One region of the Idiomarina sp. X4 genome, then DNA from elsewhere that is predicted to be linked to it. Evidence: predicted binding sites of a transcription regulator. Region 1 holds the regulator's gene; each other region holds the start of a gene.
The links. The regulator LexA, encoded in region 1, represses DNA repair genes until DNA is damaged. The targets are predictions, from matches to a motif close to TACTGTATNNNNATACAGTA.

Region 1 (4,215 bases):
AGTATCCAGAAGCTCCAGTTATTCATACGCGGCAATGCCATATCCGGCGCCCCAATCATCATTGGTACCATCCAGTTGGCCAAACCAGTAAAGGCTGGCATAACGGCGCCAAAAATCATGACCAATCCATGCACTGTGGTCATTTGGTTAAAGAAATGTGGATCAACGAGTTGCAGACCCGGTTGAAATAATTCGGCGCGAATCACCATTGCCATTGCGCCGCCCACAAAGAACATTGTCAAACTGAACAGTAAGTACATTGAGCCAATGTCTTTATGGTTGGTTGTAAATAGCCAGCGACCAATACCAGACGGCTTATGATCGTGGTGTGCGTCGTGATGTGTTGCTTCGACTGCTGTGCTCATCACCGTCTCCTTATTGATTCATGACTTTGTTGATGTCGGCTGCCTGAATAAGGTCGCCGGTTTCGTTACCCCAGGCATTACGCTCGTAGGTGATAACCGCAGCGAGCTCTTGCATGCTTAACTGTTGTCCGAATGCCTGCATGGCCGTTCCGGATACACCGTTAACAACAATGTCGATGTGTTTTGATTTCGCCTCAGGGTCAACGGCAACGCCACTTCCCGCGAGTGCAGGGAATACACCGTTGACACCTTGACCGTTAGGTTGGTGACAAGCTGCACAGGTACTGTTATATACTTTTTCACCCAAATCCATGAGCTCTTCTTTCGACATTTCCATAGAGAGCAGCTCTTGTTCTCGCTGGCGAGCGGCTTCTTGTTTCGCTTCAATGTCGGTTATCCATTTTTCGTATTCGGCGGGTTCTTTTGCAATAACTACAACCGGCATGAAACCGTGATCTTTACCACAAAGCTCAGCGCATTGGCCGCGATAAATCCCGGGTTCATCGACTTTGGTCCAAGTCTCGTTAATAAAGCCAGGGTTAGCGTCTTTTTTAACGGCAAAGTCAGGCACCCACCAACTATGAATAACGTCGTCCGAAGTCACTAGGAAACGAACTTTTCTGTCGGTAGGAATAACCAATGGACGATCAACTTCCAGAAGGTAGTTTTCGCTTTTAGTGAACTTATTATTGATCTGCTCTTGCTGTGTCGCTAAGCGGCTGAAGAACTCAACGTCATTCTCGAAATACTTGTAGTGCCACTTCCACTGAGAACCTGTTACCTGGATGGTGACATCGGCTTCTGAGGTGTCTTCCATAGCAATCAGTGTTGTTGTTGCCGGAATGGCCATACCCACAAGAATGAGGAGTGGAATAATGGTCCAGGCAATTTCAACTTTTACGTTCTCATGGAAATTCGCTGGTTTAGGGTTTTTCGATTTGCGATGGCGAATCATCGAAATGAACATTAAACCGAATACGACCACGCCAATGGCACAACAGATATAAAATATCGTCATGTGCAGGTCATATACCCGGTTACTGACTTCGGTAACACCTTTGGTTAGGTTGAGTTGGCTTTCCGCGCTCGCAGGTAAGCTCAACATAGCCAACAGTGCCCACAGAGGCTTCATTTTCACGTGACTTCTCCTCTTATTCTTCAATGAGACCGAAAGACTAATTCCGATCAAAATTCGAAGAACAAAGAGGTAAGCAGAAAAAGGAACAGCATCTCCCCAGAAATCACTTTCTCCACAGACTCTTTGTTATAATTATCGTTGTTATAATATTTTTATAGTCGGGTAGTACATTTATTAACTAATTTACAAAGAAAGATCCAGATCAAATCAAACAAATGGTTAATAAATGAGCGGATCTGTTAAAAAAGGCTGCCGAAGCAGCCTATCAAGGAAGAAACACACTAACGAGGATTTAGTGGAGGTGGGATGTTAGTGTGTTTTTATCAAACAGGAAGTATTGAGTGCGACTTAACTTACTGGCCATTTTGGCGCGCTGCCAGGTGCGGCTTGACACAGAGTCAAGGTAGGCAATAACCACGCTGCTGTTTCCGGCCAGCAATGCTTGCTCTAATGCCCATTCGCAACGCTCCGCAGAATGGCTGCGTAACCAACGAATTTGGTGCTCCGCAACGCCTGATTCAATAAGTTCAGCAATGACATTTTTGTCCCCACCGATAACAGTGACCCACTCACTTGGCTTTTGTTGTAAAGCATTTTGAACAGCGGGTGATAATGCGTCCGATTCTGTCGATTCCGTATGAGCTTCCGGCTCAAATTTAATATCCGTAGGTGCAGCTTTCCACAAACCAGGGTGGTGTAATTTCGTGTTTTGTTGAGTCTTCATAATGCAGCTCCGTTTCTGATAACACCAACCGCCAGACCTTCAATAGCGAATACTTGTGACGCTAAGTCTACGGTGATGGTGGAGAAATCTGGGTTTTCCGGATGTAATAAGACAGTGCGTCCTTTGCGCTCAAAGCGCTTTACCGTCACTTCGTCTTCTACCCGAGCAACAATGACTTGGCCGTTTCTCGCTTGCTCCGTTTTATGCACAGCGAGTAGATCGCCGTCGAGAATGCCGATGTCTCTCATGCTCATGCCGTTTACTTTTAGTAAAAAGCTGGCGGCAGGCTGGAATAATGATTCGTCGACTTTGTAATGCCCTTCAACATGCTCTTCAGCCAGCAATGGCTCACCGGCAGCGACCTGACCAATCAGTGGCAGCCCTTCAGCGATATCAAAGTCGTCACCAACTAACCGAATACCACGCGACATGCCCGGCATAATTTCGATAACACCTTTACGCGCCAATGCCTTTAAATGCTCTTCTGCTGCGTTGGCAGAACGAAAGCCAAGCTTCGACGCGATTTCCGCGCGCGTTGGTGGCATACCAGTCGCGTGCAGGTTGTCTTTAATCAGCTCTAATATTTCAGACTGTCTCGGTGTTAAAGGGCGCATATTCGAACCTGTGTTTATGTACAGTGATACTGTGAGTATATACAGGTATTTTCATTTCGCAAGTCATTTCATCAACGACTTTTATTTTTTAAGTTGGTATCCTATAGCTCTGTTTAAAACAGAGGTCGATGTATGAGCAAAAAAAGCCCTTTTTATGCGGTGTTGAAGTATCCATTACGCTGGCTAACACGGTTCGAAGAAATTTGGGACGGCGATGAAACCGATCACAACAGCACGGTACAAAAGCCGGTGGCTTACGTTATGCGCTCGACATCTTCAGCGGATCTTTCCATATTGCAGCGTGCGGCGAAAAAGCGCGGCCTGCCTGATCCGCTCGAGCCACTTGAAGTGAATGGCAAGGAATACAGTCGGGTCATGTACCTGGAAGAGTTTGCCAATGAAACTTCTGAAGAGGCCGTGAAGGAATTTCATCAATTATTAAAGCTGCATAAAGACGATACTAAGCTCGATTTGCAGCTGATACCTGCCGGTGTGTTCTGGGGACGTCAGGCGGGTCAGGAAGCGACAGCCGGTAAAGCCATGACAGGCGACCTCGACAATCCGGGGGCGCTTCGTAAATTCTGGTTGGTACTCTTCTCAGGTCGTCATGTGTTACTGCGTTTATCACGTAGTGTGAGTCTTGGAAAAATGGCGCATGACTACGGCGCTGATATGCGCATAGCCCATAAATTGGCGCGTGTTGCCCGCGTTCACTTTGTTCGTATGCGCCATGCGGTTGCCGGACCGAAGTTGAGTCATCGCAAAGAGCTCATGGCGCAGTTAATTAACACACCAGCGCTTAAAAAGGCCGTGGCAGACGAAGCGAAAGGTAAGAAAATCTGTGAAGAAGAGGCTCGCAAGAAAGCACTTTCTTACATCGATGAAATTGCCGCAAATTACAGCTCAACGCTGGTACGCCTGCTGGACCGCTTTATGACCTGGATGTGGAATCGCATTTATAACGGGATCCATGTAAAAGGCGGGGAGCGCATACGTCGTTTGGCCCAACAAGGGCACGAAATTATTTATGTGCCGTGCCACCGTAGTCACATGGACTACTTACTACTGAGTTATGTCATTTATAAAGAAGGCCTGGTACCACCGCACATCGCCGCCGGTGTTAATCTGAATTTCTTCCCGGTTGGCGGTATCTTCCGCCGTGGTGGCGCATTCTTTATACGCCGCAGCTTCCGCGGCAACAAGCTTTATTCTGCCGTATTCCGTGAGTACTTGTGCTGGCTATTCCAAAAAGGTTACCCCGTCGAATACTTTAGCGAAGGTGGACGCTCACGAACAGGCCGCTTACTGCCACCGAAAACTGGCATGCTGGCGATGACTGTGCAAGGAATGCTGCGCGACCAGCAACGTCCGGTA
Region 2 (4,215 bases), 290 kb from region 1:
TAATGGCCATTAGCACCAGAACCAATTTAACAACCTGGATAACGCCTGTTATTGGCACGTCTCGTGTTTTTGGCGTGTAGTCGTAAGCTATCGACACAAAGTTAGCAATAGAGGTCAGAATACTAGTGATAACCCAGGTAAGATAAATACCAACAGCGGTTTGGAGCGGAGACTGCCAGCTTTCGAAGTCACCCGTGAACAGAACCGGAATAAAGCTGTTAATAATAACGACCGGTGCTAAGTTAGCACAACGCTTAAAGAATCCGCTATCGACTAGTGCGCGATACCAGCGTTCCGGCGCTTTTCGTAAGGCGCGTTCAATTGCATGATCAAACACCCAGCGAGCAATCGTGTAAGTAATATAGCTTGCGACCAGGATAATAGTGACACCGATGACCAGGCTGAGTCCCTGTAAATTGTTCTCGATGCCCATACTTTCCAGCCATTGCTTTATAAACTTAAAGTCCATTGCAACGTTCCTTATCGGTTTTCCGTGATGGTTTTACGGATAGCACTAATGGTTTGATCTTTCTCGTGCCAACGCAAGTTAAGCCAGTTTTGAAAGTGCTCTTTAAACTCTGGGTCATTAGCGTAGTCGCCAATTAAGTCTGCTGTAACCGGCAGCGTTTTGATATCCACATAAACGTTTTTGAGTCGCCCGGTGAGTAAATGCCAAACAACGGGACGCGAGTCGTTACCCGGGTAAACAATAGTGACGTCTAAAATGGCCTCAAACTGTTCGCCCATGATTTGCATAGAAAAGGCGGTGCCGCCCGCTTTTGGAGGAAGTAGATTTTTAAACGGGCTGTTCTTTTTCTTATGTTTCTCTGGTGTGAAACGAGTACCTTCGCAGAAATTAACGACGGTTGTCGGAATATGTCGGAATTTAGCGCACGAGCGTGTCGTGGTTGCGATATCTTTGCCTTTAAGATGAGGTTTTTTCTTTATCAGTTCCTTTGAGTAGCGCTTCATAAAAGGCATGTCTAGAACCCAGCAGCCCCAACCGATAACCGGTATCCACATAAGCTGAGATTTCAGGAAGAAGCGGGGTGTTGGCATATGGCGGCGAGTGAGGTGCATCAGCACAAGCACATCCACCCAGCTGCGGTGGTTTGCCATGACCATGTACCAGCCGTTTTCGTGAAGATCTAAGTCGCCTTTTATATGCCATTCCATGCGTTGAGTCAGTTGGAACATCATTGACATACAGTAAGCCCAGATGCGGAATAGACCGTTAGCAGCGGCTGAACACAAACGCTGAGTTACAGGAAAAGGCAAAAGAATTTTGAAAACACCAACACCGATAATCGAAACGCCAATAATAGCGGTTGTGATAACTCCCCACAGCAAGTGAGCGACGACTCTGAAGGGAATAAGTAACGATGTCAGCATATTTACTGGTGCCTTCCTAAAAGTGAATAGTTTCAGAAATAATAACTTAAGCCGTGCTTTATGTCTGTTGCGAAAGGGTAAAAAATAATGATACTGTATATATGTACAGTATTGAGGGGTTAGTATGCAGCCAAATCTACAGCGACTCATAGAACAAGGGGTTGTTTGGCAAGGGCAGACAAAAGCAGAGCAAACGACCGGCTATGTAAAAACAGGTTTTTCAAAGCTTGATGAACTGTTAGGTGGCGGCTGGCAAACTCCCGGTTTGCATGAGTGGCAATTGAATGACCCATTTTCTGAACAGCGGTTGTTGTTGCCGTTGGTGCAACAAGCTATTGAACAGGGGCTCGCTGTATTCTGGGTGAACCCACCAGCGCAGTTGTCCGCGGCTGGCCTTCATTATCATGACTTAGGTGATGCGATGCATATCGTGGTTGAAGCCAAACAGAGTGATGCGTGCTGGGCACTTGAGCAGATATTGCGAACCAAAAACACCATGGCTTTTGCCTGGCTTTCGCAAAAAGAAACGACAGCTTCAAACGTTCGACGTTGGTATAAAGCGGCGGAGTCCGGGCAGACGGGCATAGTAATTACTGAATTTAGCGATCATCTTGAGGCTCGCCCCTATAGTAACCGATTAGCAGTACGCTTAACGGAAGGTGGCCTGGCTCTGGACATTCTAAAGCGCAAGTCGGGTTGGCCGGTTGAGAATATAGAGTTGAAGTAATGTGGTTATATTGTCATTTCCCCCAATTACAGCTGGATAACTTACTGATATCTCAGCCTGAATTTGCAAAACAGGCGGTAGCGCTTTACCGGGTGAAAAATGGACAATCTCTTATTGAACAAACTAATTTGGTTGCGCAAGAGGCCGGTGTCAGTCGCGGCATTTCCAGTGTTATGGCAATAGCACTTTATGAGGCGTTGTTACTGAAAGAGTATGAAGCAGAAAAAGAAGAAAAGCTCCTTTCAGCGGTCGCCGATCACCTTTATCAATGGGCGGCGAAATTGATTTTGGATCCGCCACAAGGAATATACCTAGAGCTGAAGAGCATCGAAAAGCTGTATGGAGGTTTGTCGAATACGGTCAGAACACTGAACTTGGCCGTTCAACAGTTGGGTTTCCTGTGCCAGCGAGCCGTTGCGAAGAATACACTAGCAGCCAGAGTTTTGGCTCAGGCAAACACACCACTGGTTATTAATAAAGCGCAAGCCGAGCGTCAGTTAAAAGATTTGTCCATAAAAAATAGCGGGTTGCCGAATAAAATAATTCGGAACTGTTTATCGGTGGGTATTTTTTCCATTGGTGATTTATTGACTATTCCCACTAGTGATATTGGCCGTCAGTTCGGAAAAGACACATTGGTGTATGTGCAAGCGTTAAGAGATGACCTGAACATTCAGCGGGCGAATCACTTTTATGAGCCATCAGAGCACTTCTTTCAACAAATCGATTTAGTCTCAGAGGTCTCTAATTGGCAAGGCTTGCGTTTCCCTATGAAACGCTTGCTTAATGACTTGGAGAGCTTTTTATACCAACGCCAAAAGGCGGTTCAACATATCACGTTTCAACTTTTCCAACGGGATAACCACTGTACAGAGTTGAGTGTATCAACAGCTACGGCCAGTTGGCGCGCTCATAGCTTTTGGTCATTGTTGCAACTGAAAATGGAGCGTTCGCCTTTAGCCGCTCCTGTTTTGGAGCTTTCTTTAAAGGCATCCGAGTTCTCGCAACTGAGTGCAAAAAGTCAGCACTTTTTTCATGAGGCTCAGGATACCCAGAGCTTATTTCCGCTTATTGGCAAGTTACAGGTGAAACTGGGCGAGCGTGCGGTTTATACCCCGGCCATTAGCGATGATCCCAGACCCGGTTTTAATGAATGTCGACAACCACCCTGCCGTTCCCAAGCGCCCTCTATAACGCCAATTAAGAGACCTCTTTGGTTACAACGAGAGCCGCAGCCAGTCAATTTGAATGAATGGCGTTTACAGGCAGGACCAGAAAGAAAACATTGTGGTTGGTGGGACTCTCAGGCTATACAGCGGGATTACTGGTTAGCGATGGATACACAGCATCGCAAAGGTTGGCTTTTCTATGAGTCAGGCCATTGGTATTTGCAGGGCTGGTTTAGCTGAGCTGCCGGTGAAACGTGAGGCTGAATTATGGCGTTCGCAGAGTTACATGCACTGAGTCATTACAGTTTTCTGCGCTCTTCCGCTGCGCCGGAAGCTTTAGTGCGCCGGGCGGATGAATTGGAGTACACCGCTATAGCCATTACCGATGAGTGCTCTGTTGCTGGGGTGGTAAAAGCTTACGAAGAAGCCCAGCAGCGAGACATTAAACTGATTATAGGCAGCGAGTTTCGTATTGCTGATTACGGCACTTTTGTTGTTATTGCGCCAACCCGGGACGCCTATGCTGAGTTGAGTCAGAAAATTACCGAGTTTCGGGGGCGCTCAAAGAAGGGTCACTATCAGGCAAGCATAGATGATTTCTTCTCTGGTTTTGGTGAGTGCCTATTATTATGGCTTCCTGACCTTCGCCAACCGCAATTAGTGGCAACTGGGAAAAAGCTTAGCAGCGTCTGGTCGTCACGGTTTTGGCTATTGTATGAACGTCACTATCAGGCCGATGACAGTGAAACATTCAGCGCACTAGTGGAACTTAAGAAGTCGCTGCATGCAAAAGTGGTCTGTGCAACCGGTGTGGTGATGGCCGCAGAACGCGAACAGCCACTGCTGGATACTATGCGAGCCATAGGTAGTGGCCAAAACCTATACGAAAATAGCGGGGTCGCAAGTGCCAATGCAGAGCGTCACCTG
Region 3 (4,215 bases), 1.3 Mb from region 1:
AGTTGCAAACGTTCAGGTTTGTTCCTGCGCATGGTTTAGCTCCTCAAGTTGCTGAGTGTAGTGTCCAACACAGCGAGAGTGCTGACACCCGGTAATCAATAACTGGCAGCAGTAGCGGCACAACTCATTAATTTGTATGGAGTCCGTATTGGTGCGCCATTGTTGAAGTTGCCGGTTTGCACTTTCTTGTCTTTCCTGAGCGAGAAGCGGCTTATTAATCCGAATATAAACAGCGATGAGTAAAATAGACGCCGTCGTGTAGGTTTGTATTGCATTGGCTGTCAAAGCGGCTTCTTCTGCGGCGCAACGTGCATCTTCAATTGCTTCTAACAGCACCGAAGTGACGCTGCAATAGTTCTTCTGTTGTAGGTACTGGGTGGCTTTTTGCAGGTTTCCCTGACTGCTAAAGTAACCAGTGTAGGCATTTTTCATTTTTATCGCTTTCCCATTTTGTTGTTGCTGAAAATAAGTTAACGCAAATGATAACTGTTCGCAATAATGTTTTTTGTAAAGACTTTTTTAAACGATCAAAAGTGGCTTTTTCTGCGTAATACAGATAAGAGGTAAACTTTGAGGTCACTATGAAACACTATAAACAGAATGATTTAGCCCAAATGAAAGACAGGGATCGTGCCCGGTTTGTGAACTGTCTTTCTGGCTTTAAGAGTGCCAATGTTATAGGTACACGCGATCGGCGCCAGCAGGATAACCTGGCTATTGTGAGTTCGGTTGTGCACCTTGGAAGCAACCCGCCGTTTCTTGGCTTTGTCATGCGTCCACAGTCAGTGACAAGGCACACCTGGGAGAATATCGAGGAAAGTGGTGTGTATACTATTAATCATGTTGGCGAGAGCTTTTTTAAACAAGCCCATCAAACGTCAGCGCGCTATCCCAGAGAGCAGTCCGAGTTTGACGCTTGTGACTTGACCCCTGAGTTTATGGATGGGTTCCATGCACCTTATGTCGCTGAAAGTTCTTTGCGTATTGGTATGCAGTTGGTTGAAATTATTCCGATACAACACAACGACACGGCGCTTATCGTTGGCGAAGTGCGTTGGGTAGATGTGCAGGAGGATGCAGTGCAAAGTGATGGCTATATCGACATTGAAGGTCTCGGTACTATGACCATTTCCGGATTAGATGGTTACCACTTGACCTCACGGGCAGCACGCTTGTCATACGCCAAGCCCGACGAAGAGCTGCAGGAGCTGACAACCAGCGGTGAAGTTAAAGACTGATAATATCCGGTACTTTGCGGCTGTGTTTTTTAGTAACCCAGAATAGCAACAGGCCTGCTAAAGATAAGCCACAGCCAACCCAGCCGGTGCCTTGCCAGCTTAGTGGTGAAACAATAGCCAAGCCGCCAAGCCATGCACCAAGTGCGTTTGCAGCATTGAAGGCTGAGTGATTCAGCGATGCGGCTAAGGTCTGTGCTTCTCCGGCGACGTCCATAAGCCTAACCTGAAGAGCCGGCACAAGAGCCGCGGCACTACCCAGTAATAAAACCATTGGCATGATGCTCCAGATACTTTCAAGGGTAAACGGAAAAACACCTAACACAACCGCAGACCAAGCAAGCGAGCCACCTATCGTTAACTTAAGGCTTCTGTCCGCAGCCCAGCCTCCCACTAAACTGCCGGCTAGCGACCCGATACCATAAATAAGCAGTGCAACCGGTATCCAGTGGGGGGCGAGTCCTGTTGCGTTAATCAGCGTAGGCGCTATGTAGCTTAATACGGCAAACATCCCACCAAAACCGATGGCGCCAATTGCCAGGGTTAACCAAACCTGAGGATTCTGCAAGGCTTTCATTTCACCTCGGGCGGAGGTTCTTTGTTCGTTCGGATGTTGTGGCACAACAAGTGCAATCATAACCAATGCAACTAACCCTAACGTGCCAACGGTGTGGTAGACCGTGCGCCAGTCGATAAGCTGTCCCAGCCAGGTGGCAAGAGGGTTGCCGATCAAAATCGCAATGGTAAGGCCCATCATCACCATAGTAACTGCCATACCTCGTTGATTTCGGCGTACCATATCGGCGGCGACTAAACAGGCAATACCAAAATACGCACCGTGAGGCAGGCCAGTCAGAAACCTTAAAACTTGCAGCAAGAAGTAATTGTCCGCCGATGCACTGGCAAAATTACCAATAGCAAAAACAAATAACAGTATCAGTAACATAGGTTTACGCGGAAAGCGCGCGAAGAGGATAGTAATAAGCGGTGCACCGATAACAACACCTAATGCGTACAGACTGATCAAGTGCCCGGTTGTTCTCGTGTCAGTGCTAAAGTCGGCGGCAACATCGGGTAGTAACCCCATAATGACAAATTCACCAATACCAATAGCAAAACTACCAATAGCCATTGCAAAAATAGCCAGTTGAACTTGCGCTTTGGAAAACTGAGTCATGGGGCGGGCTATGTTCCTGTAGTGATACTCTTTAGTAAGAGTGCGCAGTTTAGCGAATGTGGCTACTATTGCAATTACTTACTGATAACTGTATAAATAACCAGTATCTGTAAACCTCAGCAAAGGACATAACCATGGCTGTAGTAACCCAATACGTAGTGATTCGCGATGGAGCCGAAAAAATGACATTTACCTCGAAAGCCGAAGCCGATGCACACGATAAAATGTTGGATATGGCAGAAGCGCTAACGCCGTTGATAGAGGGCAGCGAACTTTTTACTGACGATAAACAGCTTGAAGATATGGCGATGTTTTTAGCGAAAGAACGAGAAAATGTATTAATTGCTCTGGGCGCTAAGAAACCGAAAAAGCCGAAAGCGGAAAAAGCACCGACAGAGAAAGCTGACAATAAAGCAGAAAGTAAAGAGTCGACTAAAGCGGCGTAGCTTTGGTGCTTGTGAAGATTTTGGTAGTATAGCTGCCTCTTTCAAAGAAGTAATGGATAGGATCAGACTATGACGCAAGAAACGATTTACCACATTGGTACTCCGGGTAAGCCGTGGGGTGCAGAAGAAAAAGCGCAATGGTTAGCGGAGCAAACTCAAAAGCGTTCATATTTTGATGATGTCGTTAGTAAAATAGAAGCATTTAAAAACGATTTTGACGTTGAGCAATATGGTGAACTGGCTTATGAGAGCGCTACTTATCCGTTGTTCGCAGTGAAAACCAAGAGCTGGGACAGTAGTAAGCCAACGGTATTAGTCACTGGCGGTGTGCATGGCTATGAAACAAGTGGGGTTCATGGCGCGCTGCGTTTTATTGAAACCAAAGCCAATAGTTATGCCGAGGACTTTAATGTCGTTGTTGCGCCATGTTTAAGTCCATGGGGTTATGAAACCATTAACCGATGGAACCCGGCCGCTATTGATCCTAACCGTTCATTTGTTGCTGAGTCTCCGGCAGGTGAGTGCGCACATATTATGAAATATGTTGCTGGTTTGGACGTAGATATTTTGGCGCACATCGACCTGCATGAAACTACCGATACTGACAACAGTGAGTTCCGTCCGGCAAAAGCGGCAATGGACGGTACTGTGAACACCAACTGGAATATTCCTGACGGCTTTTATTTAGTCGGTAATGCAGAGAAGCCTTACCCTGACTTTCAAAAAGCGGTACTGGACTCTGTCGAGAAAGTCACACACATAGCCGACGCTGACGAAGAGAATAAACTGATTGGTGAAGATATTGCTCAACGCGGTGTTATTTTACTGCCAACCTCAAAGTTAGGGCTCTGTATTAGCTTCAGTAACGCCGAGTATGCTACGACAACAGAGGTTTATCCTGATAGCCCGAAAGCGACACCTGAGCAGTGTATTGAAGCTCAGGTGGCTGCAGTAACGGGTGGGCTGGATTTCTTAAAGTAAAGCCAGCTACCAGTAAAGTTATTAGCGCCGTGTCGCCGGACGCTTATGCTTCGGTGCGCGGCGTGAATTATTTGGGCGGTTGCCTCTTGGTTTTTGTATAGGCTCCGGTTTTATGCTTGGATCCGGTTCAAAGCCGGGAACCACTTCTTTCGGTATCTCATTTTTGGTCAGTTTTTCAATGTCGCGTAGCAACTTATGTTCGTCAACGCAAACTAAAGAAGCGGCTTCGCCTTCGCTGCCGGCACGGCCGGTGCGTCCAATGCGATGCACATAGTCTTCAGCAACTTGTGGTAGTTCAAAATTTATTACATGTGGTAATTCGTCGATATCAATACCGCGTGCAGCAATATCGGTTGCGACTAAAACACGTAACTTC

Region 2: CWC33_RS05750 (ImuA family protein) is a predicted target of LexA. The motif match lies at 1,484-1,503, and genes of this name have one in related genera.
Region 3: CWC33_RS10525 (YebG family protein) is a predicted target of LexA. The motif match lies at 2,499-2,518, and genes of this name have one in related genera.

The regions. Positions count from the first base shown of each region.
Region 1 is NZ_CP025000.1:899,647-903,861, reverse strand. It holds gene ctaD (cytochrome c oxidase subunit I) at 1-365, opposite strand, end outside; gene coxB (cytochrome c oxidase subunit II) at 376-1,497, opposite strand; gene CWC33_RS04320 (SOS-response cell division inhibitor) at 1,796-2,227, opposite strand; gene lexA (transcriptional repressor LexA) at 2,224-2,841, opposite strand; gene plsB (glycerol-3-phosphate 1-O-acyltransferase PlsB) at 2,974-4,215, shown strand, end outside.
Region 2 is NZ_CP025000.1:1,193,877-1,198,091, forward strand. It holds gene CWC33_RS05740 (mechanosensitive ion channel family protein) at 1-469, opposite strand, end outside; gene CWC33_RS05745 (acyltransferase) at 481-1,392, opposite strand; gene CWC33_RS05750 (ImuA family protein) at 1,517-2,119, shown strand; gene CWC33_RS05755 (Y-family DNA polymerase) at 2,119-3,528, shown strand; gene CWC33_RS05760 (error-prone DNA polymerase) at 3,556-4,215, shown strand, end outside.
Region 3 is NZ_CP025000.1:2,171,112-2,175,326, forward strand. It holds gene CWC33_RS10510 (hypothetical protein) at 13-432, opposite strand; gene CWC33_RS10515 (flavin reductase family protein) at 582-1,238, shown strand; gene CWC33_RS10520 (MFS transporter) at 1,228-2,412, opposite strand; gene CWC33_RS10525 (YebG family protein) at 2,547-2,858, shown strand; gene CWC33_RS10530 (M14 family metallopeptidase) at 2,928-3,839, shown strand; gene CWC33_RS10535 (DEAD/DEAH box helicase) at 3,861-4,215, opposite strand, start outside.